DNA from 4 places in the Streptomyces corchorusii genome. Region 2 is predicted to be linked to each of the others. Evidence: riboswitches for the same ligand, from Rfam matches in the RefSeq annotation. Region 2 holds a riboswitch; each other region holds the start of a gene.

Region 1 (5,095 bases), on a different contig from region 2:
CGCAGGGTGTGCGTGCCGGAGACCAGCTCGGTGAGCTTGGCCTGCGGGTCGGCGGAGGAGCCGTCGCCCGAGCCGCCGCGGCCCGAGCCGGACATCAGGCCGTCCTCCAGGCCGCCGAGGTCGGGCAGGCCGAGATCGGTGCTGATCTTCACCGTGCCGGACAGCCGCTGCACGTCCGACGCGGCGATCTTCTCGATGAGCTGCTGCGCGCTGATCTTCGGCAGGTCGGGGTCACCGGAGTCGGCGAGCGCCGGGACCAGCCCGATCGTGGCCGCCGCCACCCCCACCACCGCGACCGGCACGGCGTACCGGGCGGCCTTGCGCCGGCCGGTACGCGGGTGCTCGTCGTGCGCGGCGCCCACTGCGTCGTCGGATTCGTACGGTGCCATGTGTGCCTTACCTCCGTCGTCGGCGGCGGCTGTCCTCACGCTGGTCCGCTGCTCCGCTGGTCCACCCTGAGCCGCCATTCTCACCCGAAACGGTGAGGAGTGGTGATTTCCGTGGTGTCCATCTGACCAAATCGGCTGTGCACAAGCGTCAGACCTCGGAGCCAACTCCGTCTACACCTGCGGTATGACACCCGGCGGTGGTTCCTCCACCCGACCCGTAGGGGTCGTGCCGGATGCCGGGGCCCGTACGGGTGACCGGCCGGGTGACCGGCCAGGTCAGCCGGCGCGGTGCACGACCGCGTCGCACAGCTCGATCAGCGCCGCCTTGGCATCGCACTCGCGCAGCGGGGCGAGCGCGGCCCGCGCCTCCTCCGCGTACCGCACGGTGTCCCGGCGGGCCTGCTCCAGCGCGGGGTGCGCGCGCAGCGCGGCCAGCGCCTGGGCGTGCCGGGCGTCGTCGCTGAGGTCGGAGTCCAGCAGCTCGCACAGCGCGACGTCCTCGGGCAGGCCCAGCCGGGCGGCCCGCTCGCGCAGCCGGAGCACCGGCAGGGTCGGGATACCCTCACGCAGGTCGGTGCCCGGGGTCTTGCCGGACTCGTGGGAGTCGGAGGCGATGTCCAGGACGTCGTCCGCGAGCTGGAAGGCGACGCCGAGCCGTTCGCCGTACTGGGTGAGGACGTCGACGACCGTCTCGTCCGCGCCGGACATCATCGCGCCGAACCGGCACGACACCGCCACCAGGGAGCCCGTCTTGCCGGCGAGCACGTCCAGATAGTGCTCGACCGGGTCTCGGCCGTCCGAGGGACCCGCGGTCTCCAGGATCTGGCCGGTGACGAGCCGTTCGAACGCGAGTGCCTGCACCCGGACCGCCTCGGGGCCGAGGTCGGCGAGGATCTGGGAGGCGCGGGCGAAGAGGAAGTCGCCGGTGAGGACCGCGACGGAGTTGCCCCAGCGCGTGTTGGCGCTGTCCACGCCACGCCGTACGGCCGCCTCGTCCATGACGTCGTCGTGGTAGAGCGTGGCCAGATGGGTCAGCTCCACGACGACGGCCGAGGGCACCACGCCCGGCGCGTAGGGGTCGCCGAACTGGGCGGCGAGCATCACGAGGAGTGGCCGGAACCGCTTCCCGCCCGCCCGCACGAGGTGCTGCGCGGCCCCCGTGATGAACGGGACCTCGCTCTTGGTGGCTTCGAGCAAGCCTTCCTCGACAGCCGCCAATCCGGCCTGGACATCGGCTTCCAGAGCCTGGTCCCGCACGCTCAGCCCGAACGGCCCGACGACGGTCACGAGGGGTCTCCTGTCTGCTGGTGTCTGCTGGCGATTACGCGGTTTGTCGATAGGTCGCTGCCCTCACTCAAGTCAGCGTATCCGGTCCTCTTTCGATCACCGATAGCGCCCACCGGTCCAGCCCGGGCGATACCGGATCATGACCGGCATGGTTTTGATCACACAGTGTGAGCGGATTTTTATCCATATAGGAGTAATCCGGACACCGCGCCCGCACCTCCGCAACGACGCCCCTCATATGCCGGGTTCCACCATCTCCCCGACTTCAGGCGCGAATCCCCCTAATCCCCCATGTCCGAATTGAAACTGTTTGCTATTTCGTGAGTTGGGTCACGCGCCCGGCCGGCCCGCCCCCTCGGCCCGGCCGCCGTGACTCCTTGCCCTGTCGGCGAGTTGAGGATTGGCAACCGCAAAGGATCAAGCACCCCATACGCTGTCGATCAAGGTCAAATCGCACGTTGTATGAATCCGGCCCTTGTTCCCGACATGTGCTCTCGCATACGTTCCGGGCCGTCGGGCGGACGCCGAATCCTGCCGCCGCCCGCATACCCATCGACGAACTCATTCGTACGGCAGGAGCGGGGGACCCAGGTAAGCCGCCGGTCCGGAACGGCACACGCCGCGCCGGGACGGCTAGGGGTGAAGCCATGCCTCCGTCAGGAGCACGGCCGGGCACCTCCCCGCCCGAACCCGACAGCTCACCTCGCAGGCGCCGGAGAGGAACGCCCCCATGTCTGCTGTCGCCCAGCCCCGCCGTACCCGGAACAACCGCCTCGTCCGCGCGCTCACCGCCGCCGGCACCGGTGCCGCCGTCCTCGCCCTGCCGCTCATCGGCGCGGCCGACGCCTCCGCGGCCCCCAGCACCGCCACCACCACGGCGGCCACCACCCCCGCCGGCTACCCGGACAACCTCGACGGCTGGATCCGCGAGTCGCTGGCGATCATGGCCGAGAAGCACATCCCGGGTACCTACAACGGCATCTACCGCAACATCATCCGCGAGTCCTCGGGCAACCCGAAGGCCATCAACCTCTGGGACTCCAACGCCGCCAAGGGCATCCCCTCCAAGGGCCTGCTCCAGGTCATCGACCCGACGTTCAAGGCGTACCACGTGGCCGGCACGTCCTTCGACATCTACGACCCGGTCGCCAACATCACCGCCGCCTGCAACTACGCGGCCGCGCGGTACGGGTCCATCGACAACGTGTTCGGCGCGTACTGACCGGCACCGGCGGCCGGGCCGGGCGCTCCTGACATCCCGGTCAGCCGGCCGGGAAGAGTCCTTCGAGGACGACGGCGATGCCGTCGTCCTCGTTCGACAAGGTGACCTCGTCGGCCACCGCCTTGAGTTCCGGATGGGCGTTGGCCATGGCCACACCGCGCCCGGCCCATTCGAACATCGGGATGTCGTTGGGCATGTCGCCGAAGGCGAGGGCCCGTTCGGCGGCGATCCCGAGCCGTTCGGCGGCCAGCGCCAGCCCGGTCGCCTTCGTCACCCCGCACGGCTGGAGCTCCACCGTGCCCGGCCCCGACATGGTGACCGTCGCGAGCGAGCCCACCGCCGCACGGGCCACGGCCGCCAACTCGTCGTCGGACAGGGTGGCGTGCCGCAGCAGCACCTTGCTGATGGGCGCGCACCACAGGTCGTCCCGCCGGCCGACCCGCACCGCGGGCAGCGTCGGGTGGGGCATCCGGTAGCCGGGCTCGATGAGCGTGAGCCCGTCCACGCCGTCCTGGTCGACCGCCGCGTAGACCTGCCCCACCTCCGCCTCGATCTTGCCGAGCGCCGTCTCGGCCAGTTCCCGGTCCAGCCGGACCGACCACAGCAGACGGTCGGTCGCCGCGTCGTAGACCTGGGCCCCCTGCCCGCACACCGCGAGCCCGGCGCGGCCGAGGTCCGCGAGCAGCGGTCGCACCCGCGGGGCCGGGCGGCCCGTCACCACCAGGTGCCGGGCGCCGGCCCGTGCCACCCGCGCGAGCGCGGCGAGGGACCGGTCCGAGACGGTGTCGTCGCCGCGCAGCAGCGTCCCGTCCAGGTCAGTGGCGATCAGTGCATATGCCGGGGTGGGTGCCATGATCAGAGAATACGGACAGCACGCTCCGCCGACTCACCTCTCATTCCCCGCACTTACGTACCGCCCGCGCCCAACCGCTCGCCGTGGACGGCTCGGTGGGCGATGCGCAGCCGTGGGCCGCGGCCAGCCGGTGAGGCACTGCCCAAGAAACGCGGCTCGGCCGTAACGTGTGGCCCGACCACATGGAACGCAGTGCCATGCGTGGCCCGGATGAGAGTGAGGCAGCACCCCATGCCCCCCTTCGACGTCCCCGAGGGCGACCCCTTCGGTCCGCACAACCTCCCCTACGGCGTGTTCTCGCCCTCCGGCAGCACGGAGCGGAGGATCGGCGTCCGGCTCGGGAACCACGTCCTCGACGCGGGCGCCGCAGCCGCCGCGCTCGGCTCGCCCCACCAGCCGCTGCTCGCCCGGACCACCCTCAACCCGCTGCTGGCCGCCGGCCGCGCCACCTGGTCGGACGTACGGCGCGCCCTTACGTCCTGGGTCACGGACCCGGCCCACCGCGCGGTCGTCGAGCCGCTGTTCCACCCTCTGTCCGAGGTGACCCTGCACCTTCCCTTCGAGGTCGCGGACTACGTCGACTTCTACGCCTCGGAGAACCACGCCCGGAACGTCGGCCGGATCTTCCGCCCCGACGCCGAGGACTCCCTCACCCCCAACTGGAAGCACCTGCCGATCGGTTACCACGGCCGCTCCGGCACCGTGGTCGTCTCCGGCACGGACGTCGTACGGCCCTCCGGGCAGCGCAAGGGCCCGGCCGACCCCGCGCCCGTCTTCGGCCCCTCGATCAGGCTGGACATCGAGGCCGAGGTCGGCTTCGTCGTGGGCGTGCCGTCGCGGCTCGGCACCCCCGTCGCCCTCGGCGACTTCCGGGAGCACGTCTTCGGGCTCTGCCTGCTGAACGACTGGTCCGCGCGGGACATCCAGGCCTGGGAGTACGTCCCTCTCGGCCCGTTCCTCGGCAAGTCCTTCGCCACCTCGGTGTCGGCGTGGATCACCCCGCTGGAGGCGCTGGAGCACGCGCGCGTGGCGCCTCCGGAGCGCACGCATCCGCTGCTGCCCTACCTGGACGACTCGGCGCCCGGCACCGAGCCCGGCGGTTACGACCTCCGCATCTCGGTCGCGGTCAACGGCCATGTGGTCTCCGAACCGCCCTTCTCCACCATGTATTGGACCGCCGCCCAGCAGCTCGCCCACCTGACCGTGAACGGCGCCTCGCTGCGCACGGGCGACCTGTACGGCTCCGGCACGGTGAGCGGCCCCACCGAACGCCAGCGCGGCTCCCTGCTGGAACTGACCTGGAACGGCCGCGACCCCCTCGAACTCCCCGACGGCAAGCGGACC
Region 2 (5,095 bases):
CGGCCACGCGGGTCACTTCTCGTCCCCCTCGCTGTCGTCGCGCTCGTCCCTCTCACCGCTGTCACCGCTGTCGAGCGTCACGCACGCGCCCTTGCGCCACCACTCCGGCAGCATCGCCAGGGCCTCGTCGCCGAGCGGGTTCACGCCCGGGCCGGCGGCCAGCGAGTGGGCGACGAGCACGTGCAGGCACTTCACCCGGTCGGGCATGCCGCCCGCGCTCGGGAAGCCCTGGAGGACCTCGATCTCGTCCCGGCGCCGGATGTAGTCCTCGTGCGCGGCCCGGTACGCGGCGGCCAGCTCGGGGTCGCGGCCCAGCCGCTCGGTCATCTCCTTCATCACGCCGTTCGCCTCCAGCGTGCCGATGGCGGAGGACGCCTTCGGGCACGTCAGGTAGTACAGCGTCGGGAAGGGCGTGCCGTCGGGCAGGCGCGGCGCCGTCTCCACGACGTCCGGCTGACCGCACGGGCAGCGGTGCGCGATGGCCCTGAGGCCCCGCGGCGGGCGGCCCAGCTGCTGCTTGAAGGCCTCTACGTCCGCGTCGGTGGGCTCGGTGCGCGGAGTGGGCGGCGGAGGGGTTTCCATGACTGCTTTCGGGGTGGGGTTCTGTCGGTTGCCGGACCGGACGGGCCGGTCACTGGTCGGAGGCGTCGGCCTTGTCGACGCCTTCCCAGACGTTCGTGTACCAGGGCCGGTGGGCGGCCCCGAGGTCGGCGCGGGACTGCCTGGCCGCGCTCGGGTCGACGACCACGTACCCGGTCTCGCCGGGCATCACGTAGTGCAGCCGGCGGCGGATCTGCTGCTCGGCGTAGGCGTCGTCCTGCCAGCGCGCCTTCAGGTCGCGCAGCTGCTCGACGCGCTCACGGGCCTGCTCCCGCTGCCGCTGGAGGTCGGCGATCTGCTCGCGCTGCGACACGTACTGCCGCATCGGATAGGCGAGGGCGACGATCATCGTGCACAGCACCAGCGCGAGCAGGGCCGCGCGGCCGGTGAGCCGGGATCGGCGGGCCTGCCGCTTGGTCTGGGAGCGGTAGACGCGGGCCGCGGTCTGCTCGCCGAGCAGCCGCAGCCTGGTCGCGGTGGAGAAACGGTCCCGGTCCCTCACGGCCATCTGTCGCTCCGCCTCCCCTTTCACACGCGCGTACGTCCCCGGACACGGTACGGGACCGAGTACGGGGACGTACGTACGACTGGCTAAGCCTTACGCCAGGTTGGGTCAGCCCTTGGAGATCCCGCCCCGGAAACGCGGGAACGCGCTGCGGCCCGCGTACACCGCCGCGTCGTCGAGGATCTCCTCGATGCGCAGCAGCTGGTTGTACTTGGCGACGCGCTCGGAGCGGGCCGGGGCGCCGGTCTTGATCTGGCCGCAGTTGGTGGCGACGGCCAGGTCGGCGATGGTGACGTCCTCGGTCTCGCCGGAGCGGTGCGACATCATGCACTTGAAGCCGTTGCGCTGGGCCAGCTCGACGGCGTCCAGGGTCTCGGTCAGCGAACCGATCTGGTTGACCTTGACCAGCAGGGCGTTGGCCGCGCCCTCCTCGATGCCGCGGGCGAGGCGCTCGGGGTTGGTGACGAACAGGTCGTCGCCGACCAGCTGGACCTTGTCGCCGAGCTTGTCGGTGATGACCTTCCAGCCGGCCCAGTCGTCCTCGAACAGCGGGTCCTCGATGGAGACGAGCGGGTAGGCCGCCACGAGCTCCTCGTAGTACTCCGTCATCTCGGCGGCGGAGCGCTCCTTGCCCTCGAAGAGGTACTTGCCGTCCTTGTAGAACTCGGAGGCGGCCACGTCGAGCGCGAGGGCGATCTGCTGGCCGGCGATGTAACCGGCCTCCTTGATGGCCTCCAGGATGAGGTCGAGGGCCTCACGGTTGGAGCCGAGGTTCGGGGCGAAGCCGCCCTCGTCGCCGAGGCCGGTGGACAGGCCCTTGCTCTTCAGGACCTTCTTCAGGGTGTGGTAGACCTCGGTGCCCCAGCGCAGGGCCTCGGAGAAGGACTCCGCGCCGATCGGGGCGATCATGAACTCCTGGATGTCCACGTTGGAGTCGGCGTGCGAGCCGCCGTTCAGGATGTTCATCATCGGCACCGGCAGCAGGTGCGCGTTCGGGCCGCCCAGGTAGCGGAAGAGGGGGAGGTCGCTGGCCTCGGAGGCGGCGTGCGCGACGGCGAGCGAGACGCCGAGGATGGCGTTGGCGCCGAGGGAGCCCTTGTTGTCGGTGGCGTCCAGGTCGAACATGGCCTGGTCGATCAGGCGCTGCTCGGTGGCGTCGTAACCGACCAGCTCCGGGCCGATCTGCTCGATCACGGCGAGGACGGCCTTCTCGACGCCCTTGCCCTGGTAGCGGTTCGGGTCGCCGTCGCGGAGCTCGATGGCCTCGAAGGCGCCGGTCGAGGCGCCGGACGGGACGGCGGCACGACCCGTGCTGCCGTCGTCGAGGCCGACCTCGACCTCGACCGTGGGGTTGCCTCGGGAGTCCAGGATTTCCCGGGCTACGACGACGTCGATGGACGGCACGAGCATCTCCTTCTTGGATGTGACGCTGGAAGTGCGGGGCGGTGTGCCTTACGGCTGTGCCTTGCGACTAGAGCCTAACCGTCCCGGGGGCGTCGGCCACCGACCGACCGCCCCGTGGACAAGCCGACGGTACCTTTTGTTTCTCGCCGAAACAAAGGGTCCGAGGGCCGGCGGGCACAAAAATCCCCGCCCCGGTGCGTACGGGGGAACACGCACCGGGGCGGGGAGCCCGTGGGGACGGGGGCGGCCCTCAGGGGGCCTTCGGCAGGGCCCGCGCGGACGCGCGGGCCCGTGCCCGGGCTGGGAGCCGGGGGCCGGGGGCTTACTTCAGGTGCAGCTGCTGACCCGGGTAGATCAGGTTGGCGTCCTCGACGATGTCCTTGTTCAGCTCGAACAGCTTCTGCCAGCCGCCCTGCACGTGGTGCTTCTCGGCGATGGAGCTGAGGGTGTCACCGGTGACGACCTTGTACTCGCCGTCGCCCTTCTTGACCTTCTTGCCGGTCGGGGTGGTGACGGTCTTGCTCGGGCTCTTGCTCGCGCTCGCGGCCGGACGCTCGGCGGAGCGGGAGGCGGCCTGCTCGCCGGTGGAGCGGGTGGCGGTGGAGCCGCCCGAGTTCGTGGAGGTGCTCGGGGCGGAGGTGCTCGGGGCGGAGCCGTTGTACGGGGTGCCGGACAGGCCCGTGCCGCAGACCGGCCAGGCGCCCTTGCCCTGAGCGGAGAGGACCTTCTCGGCGACGGCGATCTGCTGCGCCTTGCTCGCCTTGTCGGCGGTGCCGGCGTACTGCGTGCCGCCGTACGCGGCCCAGGTGGAGGCGGAGAACTGAAGCCCGCCGTAGTAGCCGTTGCCGGTGTTGATGGACCAGTTGCCGCCGGACTCGCACTGGGCGACCGCGTCCCACTGGGAGGCGGTGGCGGCGGAGGCGTTGCCGGCCGCCATCAGCGGAGCGGCGACGGCGGCACCGGTGACACCGGCGAGCGCGATGGCGCGGACGGCCTTGGACGGACGACGGTGCTTGCCCTTGCTGGAGAACAGCATGGATCGATCCCCTCACCGACGCCTGCGAGGTGAGCTGTCGGGTTCGGGCCGGTTGAGTTGCCCGGCCGCACTCCGCTCACGCGGGATGCGGCTTCACCCCAAGCCGGTTCCGGCGTCAACCGCCGGGCCCGGCACTTACCTTGGGTCCCCCGCTCCTGCCTACGGCGCTTGACGCGACGACTGTTCCCGGGCGACCGCTGGCAGGATTCGGCGTTGCGGCGGCCGGGGCTCGTGGTGACGAGCGGTCCCGACCGTAGACACGTGATCGGCGGAATTTCAAAGACGATCAGGGCTTCTGAGACTCATCCCACACTTTCACCAAACCGGACATTAAGGCGCTAAGCGGGGCGCCAACTCCCCCTACTTACCGCCCGTTTCGCCCCCGACGTCCAGGGTCTGACCGGCACTGATGTGGTTCGGGTCGGTCCCGATGGCCTTCTTGTTGCCGGCGTACAGCGCGCGCCACCCGCCGTCGACGTCAAGGGAGTCGGCGATGGAGGCGAGGGTGTCGCCCTGGCGGACGGTGTACGTGTCCGTCTCGCGGGAGGCGTGCCGACCGGAAGACGAGGCGCTCTGACCGTTTGTCACGCTTTCGTCCGTCCCGCCCTCGTCCGCGCTCGCACCCCGGTGCCGTCCGCCGCCGAGGGAGCCGGTGTCGACCAGGCTCCAGGAACCCGCGGCCTGCTGCGGGTTGTCCCCGATGCCGGCGTCCGGGGCTGCCGTGGGCGAGTTGTCGGCCCCCTGCGGGCTTCCGGCGTCCGGCGCGGTGGATTTGTCGGACTTGGGGGTGTCGGCCCCCTTGGACCCGGTCGGCGCACCGGCGTCCTTGTCCGGCTTGGCGCTCGGAGTGGTGGTCTTGTCCGAGGAGGAGCCCTTCCCGGAGCCGGAGTTGGTGTCGGAGTCCGCATCGGCGGAGGGCGACGAATCCGGCAGACCGGACGAGTCGGAGCTGTCGGAGGAACCGGACGTGCCGGATGTACCGGAGTTTCCTGCCGATCCGGACGTTTTGCCCGAACCGCCGGAGCCGCCCGAGCCACCGGAACCGCCGACGCCCGTGTCGACGTGCGTCGCACCCGAGTCCTCGGTCAGACCGGACAACAGGGCGCAGGTGGCCCAGGGGGTGGTGCCCTTGTCGGCGAGGATCTTCTCGGCGACGGCGATCTGCTGGTTGCGGCTGGCCTGGTCGGGGCTGGCCGCGTACTGGCCGCCGCCGTAGGCGTTCCAGTCCTCCTGCGAGATCTGGAGGCCGCCGTAGTAGCCGTTGCCGGTGTCGGCGCTCCAGGAGCCGCCGCTCTCGCACTCGGCCACCTTGTCCCATGTGGTGCCGTCGGCCGCGTTGGCGCTCGCCGCGCCGAGGAGCGGGATGGCGATGGCGGAGCCGGTCACTCCGGCCGCGACGAGGAGAGCCGGTGCCTGACGGGGGCGACGGTGTCGGCCGTTCCCGGAGAGCATGCAGAAGCCTTTCGAGCGACAGCAGGACCGGCGCGGCGGATGGAGCCGGTCGCCGCGCTGATGGGTGAACGTATCGGCAGACGATCACTTGTCACAAG
Region 3 (5,095 bases), on a different contig from region 2:
GCTCGACACCCGCCGGATCGAGGACGTCGTGCTCATGCGGTACGTGCCGACGGCGCCCGGCACCGGGGCGGTCGCCACCGCCGCCGACCGCCACTGGCTGCGCACCGCCTGTGAACTGGCGGCGCTGTGCCCGCCGTCGGAGACGGCGTTCAGCGTCGGTGCGGTGGTGGTGGCCGCCGACGGTACGGAGCTGTCGCGGGGGTACTCCCGCGAGGGCGCCGATCCGGTCGTGCACGCGGAGGAGGCGGCGCTCGCGAAGATCGCTCCCGCCGACGCGCGGATCACCGGCGCCACGGTGTACAGCAGCCTGGAGCCCTGCGCCCGGCGCGCGTCCCGGCCGGCGCCCTGTGCCGAGCTGATCCTCCGGGCCGGGGTGCGCAGGGTGGTCACCGCGTGGCGTGAGCCGGACACGTTCGTGGCGGGGGCCGACGGAAGCGGGGTCCTGGTCGCGGGGGGCGCGCGGGTCGTCGTGCTTCCCGAGCTGGAGGAGCTCGCCAAGGCGCCGAACGCCCACTTGCTGTGAGCGCCCGCCCGGCCCGGGGCCGGAAACGACTCAGGGCCCGGAATCCGCTGGATTCCGGGCCCTGAGTCTTCAGTAGCGGGGACAGGATTTGAACCTGCGACCTCTGGGTTATGAGCCCAGCGAGCTACCGAGCTGCTCCACCCCGCGTCGTTGTGACTCCAGTGTACGCCATGCGCGGGACCGCTCGCACACCCCTTTCGGCCCACACCGGTCGCCGCCCGCTCCGGGGCCCGGAAACCTGGAGGTACGTCGGACAACCGGGAGACACGCGGTGCGCCCTGGAAAGGTGGAGGAGAGCCCGTACGCCAGGGCGGGCGGCCGGCTTCCCGGCGACCCCGTGCCCGACCCGGGCCTCGGGGACGCACCGGTGCCGGTGCGCGCCCGCCGCCGTCCGGGCCCCCGTGCCCTGGCCCGCACCCTGCCCGCCCTGCTCATCGTCTGCGGTGTCCTGTACGGCCTGCTCGCCCCGGACGACTTCACGGCCGTCCCGTTCTTCACCGCGGCCCCGCTGGTCGCCGCGCCCTTGTCGTCGTTGCGCACCACCGTCCTGACCGGCCTCGCCTCCCTCGCCGCCGCCTACGCCGTGCACACCGACGCCGGGGTCCATCCGGCCGTGGGCACCCTCACCGACGTGGTCACCGTCGCGACGGTCGCCCTGCTGGCCGTCGCCATCAACCGGGTGGTCCGCCGCGGCGACCGGCGGCTCGCCTCCGCCCGGGAGATCGCCGAGGCCGCCCAGCGGGCCGTCCTGCCGGAGCCGGACGAGCGGATCGGCGGCTACGAGATCGCCGCCTGCTACGAGGCGGCACGGCAGGACGCGTTCATCGGCGGCGACCTGTACGCGGTGCAGGACAGCCCGTACGGCGTCCGGCTGGTCGTCGGGGACGTGCGCGGCAAGGGCATGGGCGCGGTCGCCGCGGTGGCCGTGGTGATCGGCGCGTTCCGGGAGGCGGCCGAGCAGGAGGCCACGCTGGAGGCGGTCGCCGAGCGACTGGAGCGGGCGCTGGCCCGCGAGGGCACCCGGCGCGACGGGATCGACGCCTTCGAGGGGTTCACCACCGCGGTCCTCGCCGAACTCCCGCACGGCGACGGCGTCGTACGGATCGTCAACCGCGGCCATCCGCCACCGCTGCTGCTGCACGCCGACGGCACCCTGCGCACCCTGGCCCCCGCCGAGCCCGCGCTGCCGCTCGGCATGGGCGACCTCGGCCTGTGGCCGGACCGGGCCACCGAGACCGCCTTCCCGAGCGGCGCGACCCTGCTGTTCCACACCGACGGCCTGTCCGAGGCCCGGGACGCCCACGGCCGGTTCTACGACCCCGCACGGCGGCTCGCGGGGCGCACCTTCCCCGGCCCGGCGGCGCTGGTCGGCCGGCTCGCCGAGGAGGTGCGCCGGCACTCCGGGGGCGGCATGACCGACGACATGGCGCTCCTCGCCGTACGACGGCCCGCGACGTCACCGACGGTCACCGGGCGAGCGCCGTCCGCATAACATCTGAGTCACCATCAAAACCGAAGGTGACTGCTGAACCGGGCCGGCGCCCGGTCAACTCGCCCGCTTTGACGGGGTAGTGGCCGATAACTCCGCCGGTAAAGACGCGAATGATCAAGCCGAACGGCTTGGAAAGTGACTGGCAAGTCTATTAACGTTCGATAACGCAGCGCGGTCGTCACAGCCGTCACAAGAGGCGGCTCCGTGCGCACACGCCGAATCCCGCAAGGGAGCCGGGGAACCACCACCCTGGGGTGAATCACGCGGATGCCGCCGTGAACTCACGGAGTCCACGACCGGTATACGCGCGTAGGAGACCTTCCTGCTCCGAACCCGTCAGCTAACCCGGTAGGCGAAAGGAAGGAAAGGAGTACGCCCGCGTGGCGTCCAACCGGCCTGTCCCAGAAGCCCCGTTCATACCGGCACAGCGCGAGCCCGAGACCTTCGGGTACGGCGCCTACCAGGCCGAGGAGGGCCCCTGGGAGGAGTGGAACCCCACCGAGGAGTCCGTCGCCCCGGTGCGCGGCCGGCACCGCGTCGCCAAGCAGCGCGGCGGCTTCGCGCGCAGCTCCACCGTCCTGGGCGTCGGCGTCATGGCCGCGGTCGGCGCGGGCGGCATGGCCAGCGCCAACACCGGCAAGCCGCCGGTCTCCATCTCCCTGCCGGACCTGCCCTCGGTCGGCTCCCTCTTCGGCGACGACTCCGCCGACCACCAGCCGGCCCAGGCCGCCACGGCCACGCTGAGCACCGTCGGCGTGACCACGGCCGCCGGCGAGGACGGCGCCGACGCGGGCGAGGCGCTGCGCAACCGGATCATGGCCCAGGCCGAGCAGCAGCAGGGCCAGGCCGAGAGCAAGGCCACCGCCGCCGCGGTCGCCGCGGCCGAGAAGCAGAGCGCCGACGCCGCCGCCCAGGCCGAGAAGGAGGCCGCCGCCAAGGCCGCCGCGGCCAAGGAGAAGGCGGAGGCCGCCGCCGAGAAGAAGGCCGAGGAGGAGCGGCTGGCGAAGCTGGCCGAGCAGTACACGCTGCCCACCTCCTCGTACACGATCACCTCGACCTTCGGCCAGGCCGGCGGGATGTGGTCCTCCGGCTACCACACCGGCCTCGACTTCGCCGCACCCACCGGAACCCTGATCAAGGCCGTGCACAGCGGCACGATCACCGAGGCGGGCTGGGCCGGCTCCTACGGCTACCGCACGATCCTCACCCTGGACGACGGCACCGAGCTGTGGTTCTGCCACCAGTCCTCGATCAGCGTCTCCGTCGGCCAGAAGGTGGCCACCGGCGAGGTCATCGGCCGCGTCGGCGCGACCGGCAACGTCACCGGCCCGCACCTCCACATGGAGGTCCACCCCGACGGCCAGCCCACCGGCATCGACCCGATGGCGTGGCTGCGCGACAAGGGCCTCACCCCCTGACGGCCCGCCCCTCGCGGGAACTTGGCGGGAACTCGGCCCCGGCGGTGGGATGCGATCACCCACCGCCGGTGTTGACATGACGTATGACGTCACTTCGTAAACTCGGTTCTTCCGATCTTGAGGTCTTCCCGCTCTCCCTCGGCGGCAACGTGTTCGGCTGGACCGCCGACGAACAGACCTCCTTCGCCGTTCTCGACGCCTACACCGCGGCGAGCGGCAACTTCGTCGACACCGCCGACTCCTACTCCGCCTGGATCGAGGGCAACCAGGGCGGCGAGTCGGAGACGATCATCGGCAAGTGGGTCAAGGCCCGCGGCAACCGCTCCGAGGTCGTCATCGCCACCAAGGTCAGCCAGCACCCCGAGTACCAGGGCCTGTCCGCCGCCAACATCAAGGCCGCCGCCGACGCCTCCCTGCGCCGCCTGGGCACCGACCACATCGACCTCTACTACACCCACTACGACAAGCCCGAGGTGCCGGTCGAGGAGATCATCGGCGCGCTGGACGAGCTGGTGAAGGCCGGAAAGGTGCGGCACATCGCCGCCTCCAACATCAGCCCCGAGCGGCTGCGGGCCTCCCTGGACTTCTCCGACCGCGAGGGCCTCGCCCGCTACGTCGCCGTCCAGCCGCACTACAACCTGGTCTCCCGGGACACCTACGAGGGCCCGTTGCAGGACCTCGTCGCCCGCGAGGGCCTGTCCGCCGTCCCGTACTTCTCCCTCGCCTCGGGCTTCCTCACCGGCAAGTACCGGCCCGGCAAGACCGTCGACAGCGCCCGCGCCGAAGGAGCGCAGAAGCACGCGGAGTCCGAGCGCGGCCAGAAGGTCCTCGCGGCCCTGGACGAGATCGCCGCGGCCCACGAGGCCCCGGTCGCCACGGTCGCCCTGGCCTGGCTCGCCGCCCAGCCCACGGTCACGGCCCCGATCGCCTCGGCGAGGACGGTGGAACAGCTTCCGGCGCTGCTGGGGGTGGCGGAGCTGAAGCTGACGGAGACCGAGGTGGCCCGCCTGACGGAGGCGTCCGCCTAGCCCGTCCCCCGCGCGACGGTGCGGCCCGGCGGTGCCGGAGGACCCCCGTCAGCCCCCGTGACTACGTCCGGTACGGGTTGTACGCGGGGTACGGCACCGCCGGATACCCGTACGGCGCCGCCGCCCCCCACTGGCCGGGCGGCGGAACGGACGCCCTGCTCGCGTACTCCAACGCGGGCCGGGCCACATCCCTGCGCCGCCACAGCTCGTCCAGCAGCTCACGCTCCCGGACGACGAAGTCGGGCCCGGCCTTGCCCTTCCGCCCCCGGTGCCGCAGGAACGCCAGCGAGGTCGCGCACGCCTCGTACCGGGCCACCTCCCGCGCCGCCTGGCGCCCGTGGTGGTGGCGGGCGTAGTCCCGGGCCATCCGGCGCGCCCGCATCGACCCGAGCGCGAACGGCTCGGCCGGCCCCAGCCACCCGGCCAGCACATACGTGGGCAGCTCCGCCCGCACGGTCCGCAGCTCCCGCTGCCGGGTCCGGATCGCGAGCCAGGTCACCACCGCGAACGCGGGCACCATGAAGGCGCCGTAGACGGCGAAGAAGCCGTACTCGCCGAAGGTGGAGGAGCCGTTCCAGAAGGCGTGCATGCCCATCGCCAGCAGCAGCCCGCAGACCGGCAGCAGCACCCGCCG
Region 4 (5,095 bases), on a different contig from region 2:
CCGAGGCAGGCTCCGGGGGCCTGACAGCGACCGAGCACCGCCTGGCCAACGGTCTGCGCGTGGTGCTCTCCGAGGACCACCTGACCCCGGTGGCGGCGGTCTGCCTCTGGTACGACGTCGGCTCACGCCACGAAGTCAAGGGGCGTACCGGCCTGGCTCACCTCTTCGAGCACCTGATGTTCCAGGGCTCCGCGCAGGTCAAGGGGAACGGCCACTTCGAGCTGGTGCAGGGCGCCGGCGGCTCGCTGAACGGCACCACCAGCTTCGAGCGGACCAACTACTTCGAGACCATGCCCGCCCACCAGCTGGAGCTGGCGCTCTGGCTGGAGGCCGACCGCATGGGCTCGCTGCTGGCCGCCCTGGACGACGAGTCCATGGAGAACCAGCGGGACGTCGTCAAGAACGAGCGCCGCCAGCGCTACGACAACGTGCCGTACGGCACCGCCTTCGAGAAGCTGACCGCGCTCTCCTACCCGGAGGGCCACCCCTACCACCACACGCCGATCGGCTCGATGGCGGACCTGGACGCGGCCACCCTGGAGGACGCCCGCCAGTTCTTCCGCACCTACTACGCGCCGAACAACGCGGTGCTCTCCGTGGTCGGCGACATCGACCCCCAGCAGACGCTCGCGTGGATCGAGAAGTACTTCGGCTCCATCCCGTCCCACGACGGCAAGCCCGCCCCCCGCGACGGCTCCCTGCCGGACGTCATCGGCGAGCAGCTGCGCGAGGTCGTCGTGGAGGAGGTCCCGGCGCGTGCCCTGATGGCCGCCTACCGGCTCCCGCACGACGGCACGCGCGCGTGCGACGCGGCCGACCTCGCCCTGACCGTCCTGGGCGGCGGAGAGTCCTCCCGCCTGTACAACCGGCTGGTGCGCCGGGACCGGACGGCCGTCGCGGCCGGCTTCGGTCTGCTGCGACTGGCCGGCGCTCCCTCCATGGGCTGGCTGGACGTGAAGACCTCCGGTGACGTCGAGGTGCCGGTCATCGAGGCCGCCATCGACGAGGAGCTGGCCCGGTTCGCCGCGGAGGGCCCCACGGCCGAGGAGATGGAGCGCGCCCAGGCCCAGCTGGAGCGCGAGTGGCTGGACCGGCTCGGCACGGTCGCCGGCCGCGCCGACGAACTGTGCCGGTACGCGGTCCTGTTCGGCGACCCGCAGCTCGCCCTGACCGCGGTCAAGCGCGTCCTGGAGGTGACCCCGCAGGAGGTCCAGGAGGTCGCCAAGGCCCGTCTGCGGCCCGACAACCGCGCGGTCCTCGTCTACGAGCCGAAGTCCCCGGAGTCCGTCCCGGACGCCGGGGTCCCCGAGGACCCGGAGCAGGAAGCGACCGTCGAGGCGGGCCGCGACGAGACCGAGAACGAGGAGACGGCCAAGTGACCGAGCTCGCCACCATGGACTTCCACCCCCAGCCGCGGCCCGGCGAGGCCAAGCCGTGGGCGTTCCCGGCGCCCGAGCGCGGCACGCTGGACAACGGCCTGACCGTGCTGCGCTGCCACCGCCCGGGCCAGCAGGTCGTCGCCGTCGAGGTGCTGCTGGACGCGCCGCTGGACGCCGAGCCGGCCGGCCTGGACGGCGTCGCCACGATCATGGCGCGGGCCTTCTCCGAGGGCACCGACAAGCACTCCGCCGAGGAGTTCGCCGCCGAGCTGGAGCGCGCGGGCGCCACCCTCGACGCGCATGCCGACCACCCCGGCGTGCGGCTCAGCCTGGAGGTCCCGGCCTCCCGCCTGGCCAAGGGCCTCGGCCTGCTCGCCGACGCCCTGCGCGCGCCCGCCTTCGCCGCGAGCGAGGTCGAGCGGCTGGTCCGCAACCGCCTGGACGAGATCCCGCACGAGCTGGCCAACCCCTCCCGCCGGGCCGCCAAGGAGCTCTCCAAGGAGCTGTTCCCGGCGACCTCGCGCATGTCCCGTCCGCGCCAGGGCACCGAGGAGACGGTCGAGAAGATCGACGAGGCGGCCGTACGCGCCTTCTACGACCGTCATGTGCGGCCCGCCACGGCCACCGTGGTCGTCGTCGGCGACCTGACCGGCGCCGACCTGGACGCGCTGCTGGGCGACACCCTGGGCGCCTGGACCGGCACCCCGGGCGAGCCCCGGCCGGTGCCGCCGGTGACCGCCGACGACACCGGGCGCGTGGTCATCGTGGACCGGCCCGGCGCGGTCCAGACCCAGCTGCTCATCGGCCGGATCGGTCCCGACCGGCACGACCGGGTGTGGCCCGCCCAGGTGCTCGGCACGTACTGCCTCGGCGGCACCCTCACCTCCCGCCTGGACCGGGTGCTGCGCGAGGAGAAGGGCTACACCTACGGCGTGCGGTCCTTCGGGCAGGTCCTGCGGTCCGCGCCGGACGGCACGGGCGCGGCGATGCTCGCCATCAGCGGCTCCGTGGACACCCCGAACACCGGCCCGGCGCTGGACGACCTGTGGAAGGTGCTGCGCACGGTCGCGGCGGACGGTCTGACCGACGCCGAGCGGGACGTCGCCGTGCAGAACCTGGTCGGTGTGGCGCCGCTGAAGTACGAGACCGCGGCGGCCGTCGCGAGCACGCTGGCGGACCAGGTCGAGCAGCATCTGCCCGACGACTTCCAGGCGAGGCTGTACCAGCAGTTGGCGGCCACGGGCACGGTGGAGGCCACCGCGGCCGTGGTGAACGCCTTCCCGGTGGACCGCCTGGTGACCGTCCTCGTCGGGGACGCGTCGCAGATCAAGGCGCCGGTGGAGGCGCTGGGCATCGGTGAAGTGACCGTGGTGGCGGCCGAGTAGGCGACCGCGGTGGCGGCCGGACGACGGCACGCGCGCGTGGGGCCCTGGCGACCTACGGGTCGTCAGGGCCCCACGCTGTTCCACTCCGTCCGCCAGATGCCCGTTTTGGGGCGGAGGTTGCCTGTCTGCCCTGTGGGATGCGCTACAAAATCCGGGATGTGTTTGAGGATTGACAGCGTGCTTGCGTAGTTTCGTCCGGGCTGTTCGTCAGGCAGTGCGCCGCACCCGCGGCACCGGACAGTCATCGCCGAGTCCCCGTACGGCGCGAGCCAGGGGAGCCGGGGACCCACCGTCCCTGGGGTGAATCGGGCGCCCGCGCTGCTGCGAGGGGGCCCGTAGGAGACCTTCCTGCTCCGAACCCGTCAGCTAACCCGGTAGGCGAGAGGGAAGGAAAGGACCAGCCACTTCATGGCGTTCATGTGCGCCACCGGGAAGCACCGCAAGCCCGGCCGGGTCAAGCGGACCACCGTCCAGGCGGCCGGCGTCGCGGCCCTCACCACCACCGGTGTGATCGGCACCCTCGCCGCCTCCCCGGCGCTCGCCGCCGAGACATCCACGGAGCAGACCGGCCTCACCCCGGTCGTCGCCGTGTCCGAGGACGTCGCCGACGAGATCGACGCGCAGGCCGCCGCGCAGCAGCAGGCCGCCGAACAGAAGGCGGCCGAGGAGGCCGCGGCGAAGGCGGCGGCGAAGCGGGCCGAGGAGGTCCGCGCCGCCAAGGCCCGGGCGGCCCGGGAGGCGGAGCGCAAGCGGCTGAACGCCTTCGTGGCCCCCATCGTGCACTCCTACGTCTCCACCGCCTACCGGGCCAGCAGCTCCCTGTGGTCCTCCGGTGCGCACACCGGCATCGACTTCCACGCGGCCAGCGGCACGGCCGTCCACGCGGTGGGCTCCGGCACGGTCGTCTCCGCGGGCTGGGGCGGCGCGTACGGCAACCAGGTCGTGATCCGCATGGCCGACGGCATGTACACCCAGTACGGCCACCTGTCGTCCATCGGGGTCGCGGTGGGCCAGAAGGTCGTCCCGGGCCAGCAGATCGGCCTGTCCGGCGCCACCGGCAACGTCACCGGTCCGCACCTCCACTTCGAGGTGCGCACGACCCCCGAGTACGGCTCGGACGTCGACCCCGTCGCCTACCTCCGCAAGCACGGCGTGCACGTCTGACACCGACCGCACGGCTGTCCGAGGCCCCGGCTCACCGAGCCGGGGCTTTCGCCGTTTTTCACGGTGTCCGCCGGATCCGCTGTCCAAAAAATCGCCATGGATTAGGGTCCGCCGTCGGAAATTCCGGTTCGTTGGAATAGAGTCTCGGAACACGCGTCCATCGTCGACGTTTCACGGGGATTAAGACGGAGGTCGGTCATGCGTATTCCGGCGCACTCGGTGTGCACGGCCATCCGGGACGACATCGTCGCGGGTGTCTACGAGCGCGGCAGCCGCCTCACCGAGGAAGTCCTGGCCCGCCGCTACGGCGTCTCGCGCGTCCCCGTGCGCGAGGCCCTGCGCACCCTGGAGGCCGAGGGCTTCGTGGTGACGCGCCGGCACGCGGGCGCGTGCGTGGCCGAGCCGACCGAGCAGGAGGCCGCCGACCTGCTGGAGATGCGGACGCTGCTGGAGCCGCTGGGCGCCGCCCGGGCCGCCCAGCGGCGCACCGAGGCGCACCTGAAAGTGCTGCGCGGTCTGGTCCGGCTGGGCCAGGAGCGGGCCCGCAGGGGCAGCAACGAGGACCTGCGCTCGCTGGGCGGCTGGTTCCACGAGACGCTGGCCCAGGCCTCCGGCAGCACCTCGCTGACCTCGATGCTCACCCAGTTGCGGCACAAGATCGCCTGGATGTACACGGTGGAGGCGCCGGTCGGCCCGGTGGAGTCCTGGACGGAGCACGGTGCCATCGTGGACGCGGTGGCGCGTGGCGACGCGGAGCGCGCGCGGGCGCTCACGGCGCTGCACGCCGAGCGTGCGACGGGGGCGCACCGATTGCGGTTTTCTCCCGCCACGGAGCGCGTGAGGACTTCGCAACATGCCGTAAACATGCCGGGCCCGCGGCATTAACAAGGGCACCGTATACAAAGAAGAGGCATTTCCCGTCGGGGTATTTCCTGCTGCCCCGAATTCATCGTGCCGTAATTCCGCGGAGTTCACCGGGCGCCTGCGGGCGGTGAATCGACGGCACATCGGGTCGAGTGCGTCCGTGTGCGGTCGACTTCGTCCCGGATACGGCGGAGCCGCGCCGCCCCGAAAGGCGAACGCGGCTCCGGCGCTCTGCGCGGTGGTCGCTCAGACGGTCTCGGGCAGCTCTTCCAGGCCCTCGGAGACCAGCTTGGCCAGACGGTC

The links. A riboswitch is a leader RNA that binds a small molecule or an ion and turns the genes downstream of it on or off. The one in region 2 is predicted to bind cyclic di-AMP.
Region 1: linked by a shared signal. The riboswitch ahead of AQJ11_RS12550 (transglycosylase SLT domain-containing protein) and the one ahead of AQJ11_RS42490 (LysM peptidoglycan-binding domain-containing protein) in region 2 are both predicted to bind cyclic di-AMP.
Region 3: linked by a shared signal. The riboswitch ahead of AQJ11_RS44255 (M23 family metallopeptidase) and the one ahead of AQJ11_RS42490 (LysM peptidoglycan-binding domain-containing protein) in region 2 are both predicted to bind cyclic di-AMP.
Region 4: linked by a shared signal. The riboswitch ahead of AQJ11_RS28205 (M23 family metallopeptidase) and the one ahead of AQJ11_RS42490 (LysM peptidoglycan-binding domain-containing protein) in region 2 are both predicted to bind cyclic di-AMP.

What each region holds. Positions count from the first base shown of each region.
Region 1 is NZ_KQ948354.1:558,828-563,922, forward strand. It holds gene AQJ11_RS12540 (LolA family protein) at 1-389, opposite strand, end outside; gene AQJ11_RS12545 (polyprenyl synthetase family protein) at 666-1,676, opposite strand; cyclic di-AMP (ydaO/yuaA leader) riboswitch at 2,220-2,401, shown strand; gene AQJ11_RS12550 (transglycosylase SLT domain-containing protein) at 2,407-2,898, shown strand; gene AQJ11_RS12555 (Cof-type HAD-IIB family hydrolase) at 2,939-3,751, opposite strand; gene fahA (fumarylacetoacetase) at 3,983-5,095, shown strand, end outside.
Region 2 is NZ_KQ948379.1:1,540-6,634, reverse strand. It holds gene AQJ11_RS42510 (Ppx/GppA phosphatase family protein) at 1-16, opposite strand, end outside; gene AQJ11_RS42505 (DUF501 domain-containing protein) at 13-582, opposite strand; gene AQJ11_RS42500 (FtsB family cell division protein) at 632-1,108, opposite strand; gene eno (phosphopyruvate hydratase) at 1,214-2,515, opposite strand; gene AQJ11_RS42490 (LysM peptidoglycan-binding domain-containing protein) at 2,832-3,545, opposite strand; cyclic di-AMP (ydaO/yuaA leader) riboswitch at 3,550-3,722, opposite strand; gene AQJ11_RS42485 (LysM peptidoglycan-binding domain-containing protein) at 3,906-4,997, opposite strand.
Region 3 is NZ_KQ948386.1:1,951-7,045, forward strand. It holds gene AQJ11_RS44240 (dihydrofolate reductase family protein) at 1-523, shown strand, start outside; tRNA gene AQJ11_RS44245 (tRNA-Met) at 597-670, opposite strand; gene AQJ11_RS44250 (PP2C family protein-serine/threonine phosphatase) at 795-2,015, shown strand; cyclic di-AMP (ydaO/yuaA leader) riboswitch at 2,219-2,385, shown strand; gene AQJ11_RS44255 (M23 family metallopeptidase) at 2,396-3,433, shown strand; gene AQJ11_RS44260 (aldo/keto reductase) at 3,517-4,461, shown strand; gene AQJ11_RS44265 (PrsW family intramembrane metalloprotease) at 4,523-5,095, opposite strand, start outside.
Region 4 is NZ_KQ948361.1:221,692-226,786, reverse strand. It holds gene AQJ11_RS28215 (M16 family metallopeptidase) at 1-1,379, shown strand, start outside; gene AQJ11_RS28210 (M16 family metallopeptidase) at 1,376-2,764, shown strand; cyclic di-AMP (ydaO/yuaA leader) riboswitch at 3,000-3,160, shown strand; gene AQJ11_RS28205 (M23 family metallopeptidase) at 3,173-3,928, shown strand; gene AQJ11_RS28200 (GntR family transcriptional regulator) at 4,127-4,813, shown strand; gene AQJ11_RS28195 (HPr family phosphocarrier protein) at 5,039-5,095, opposite strand, start outside.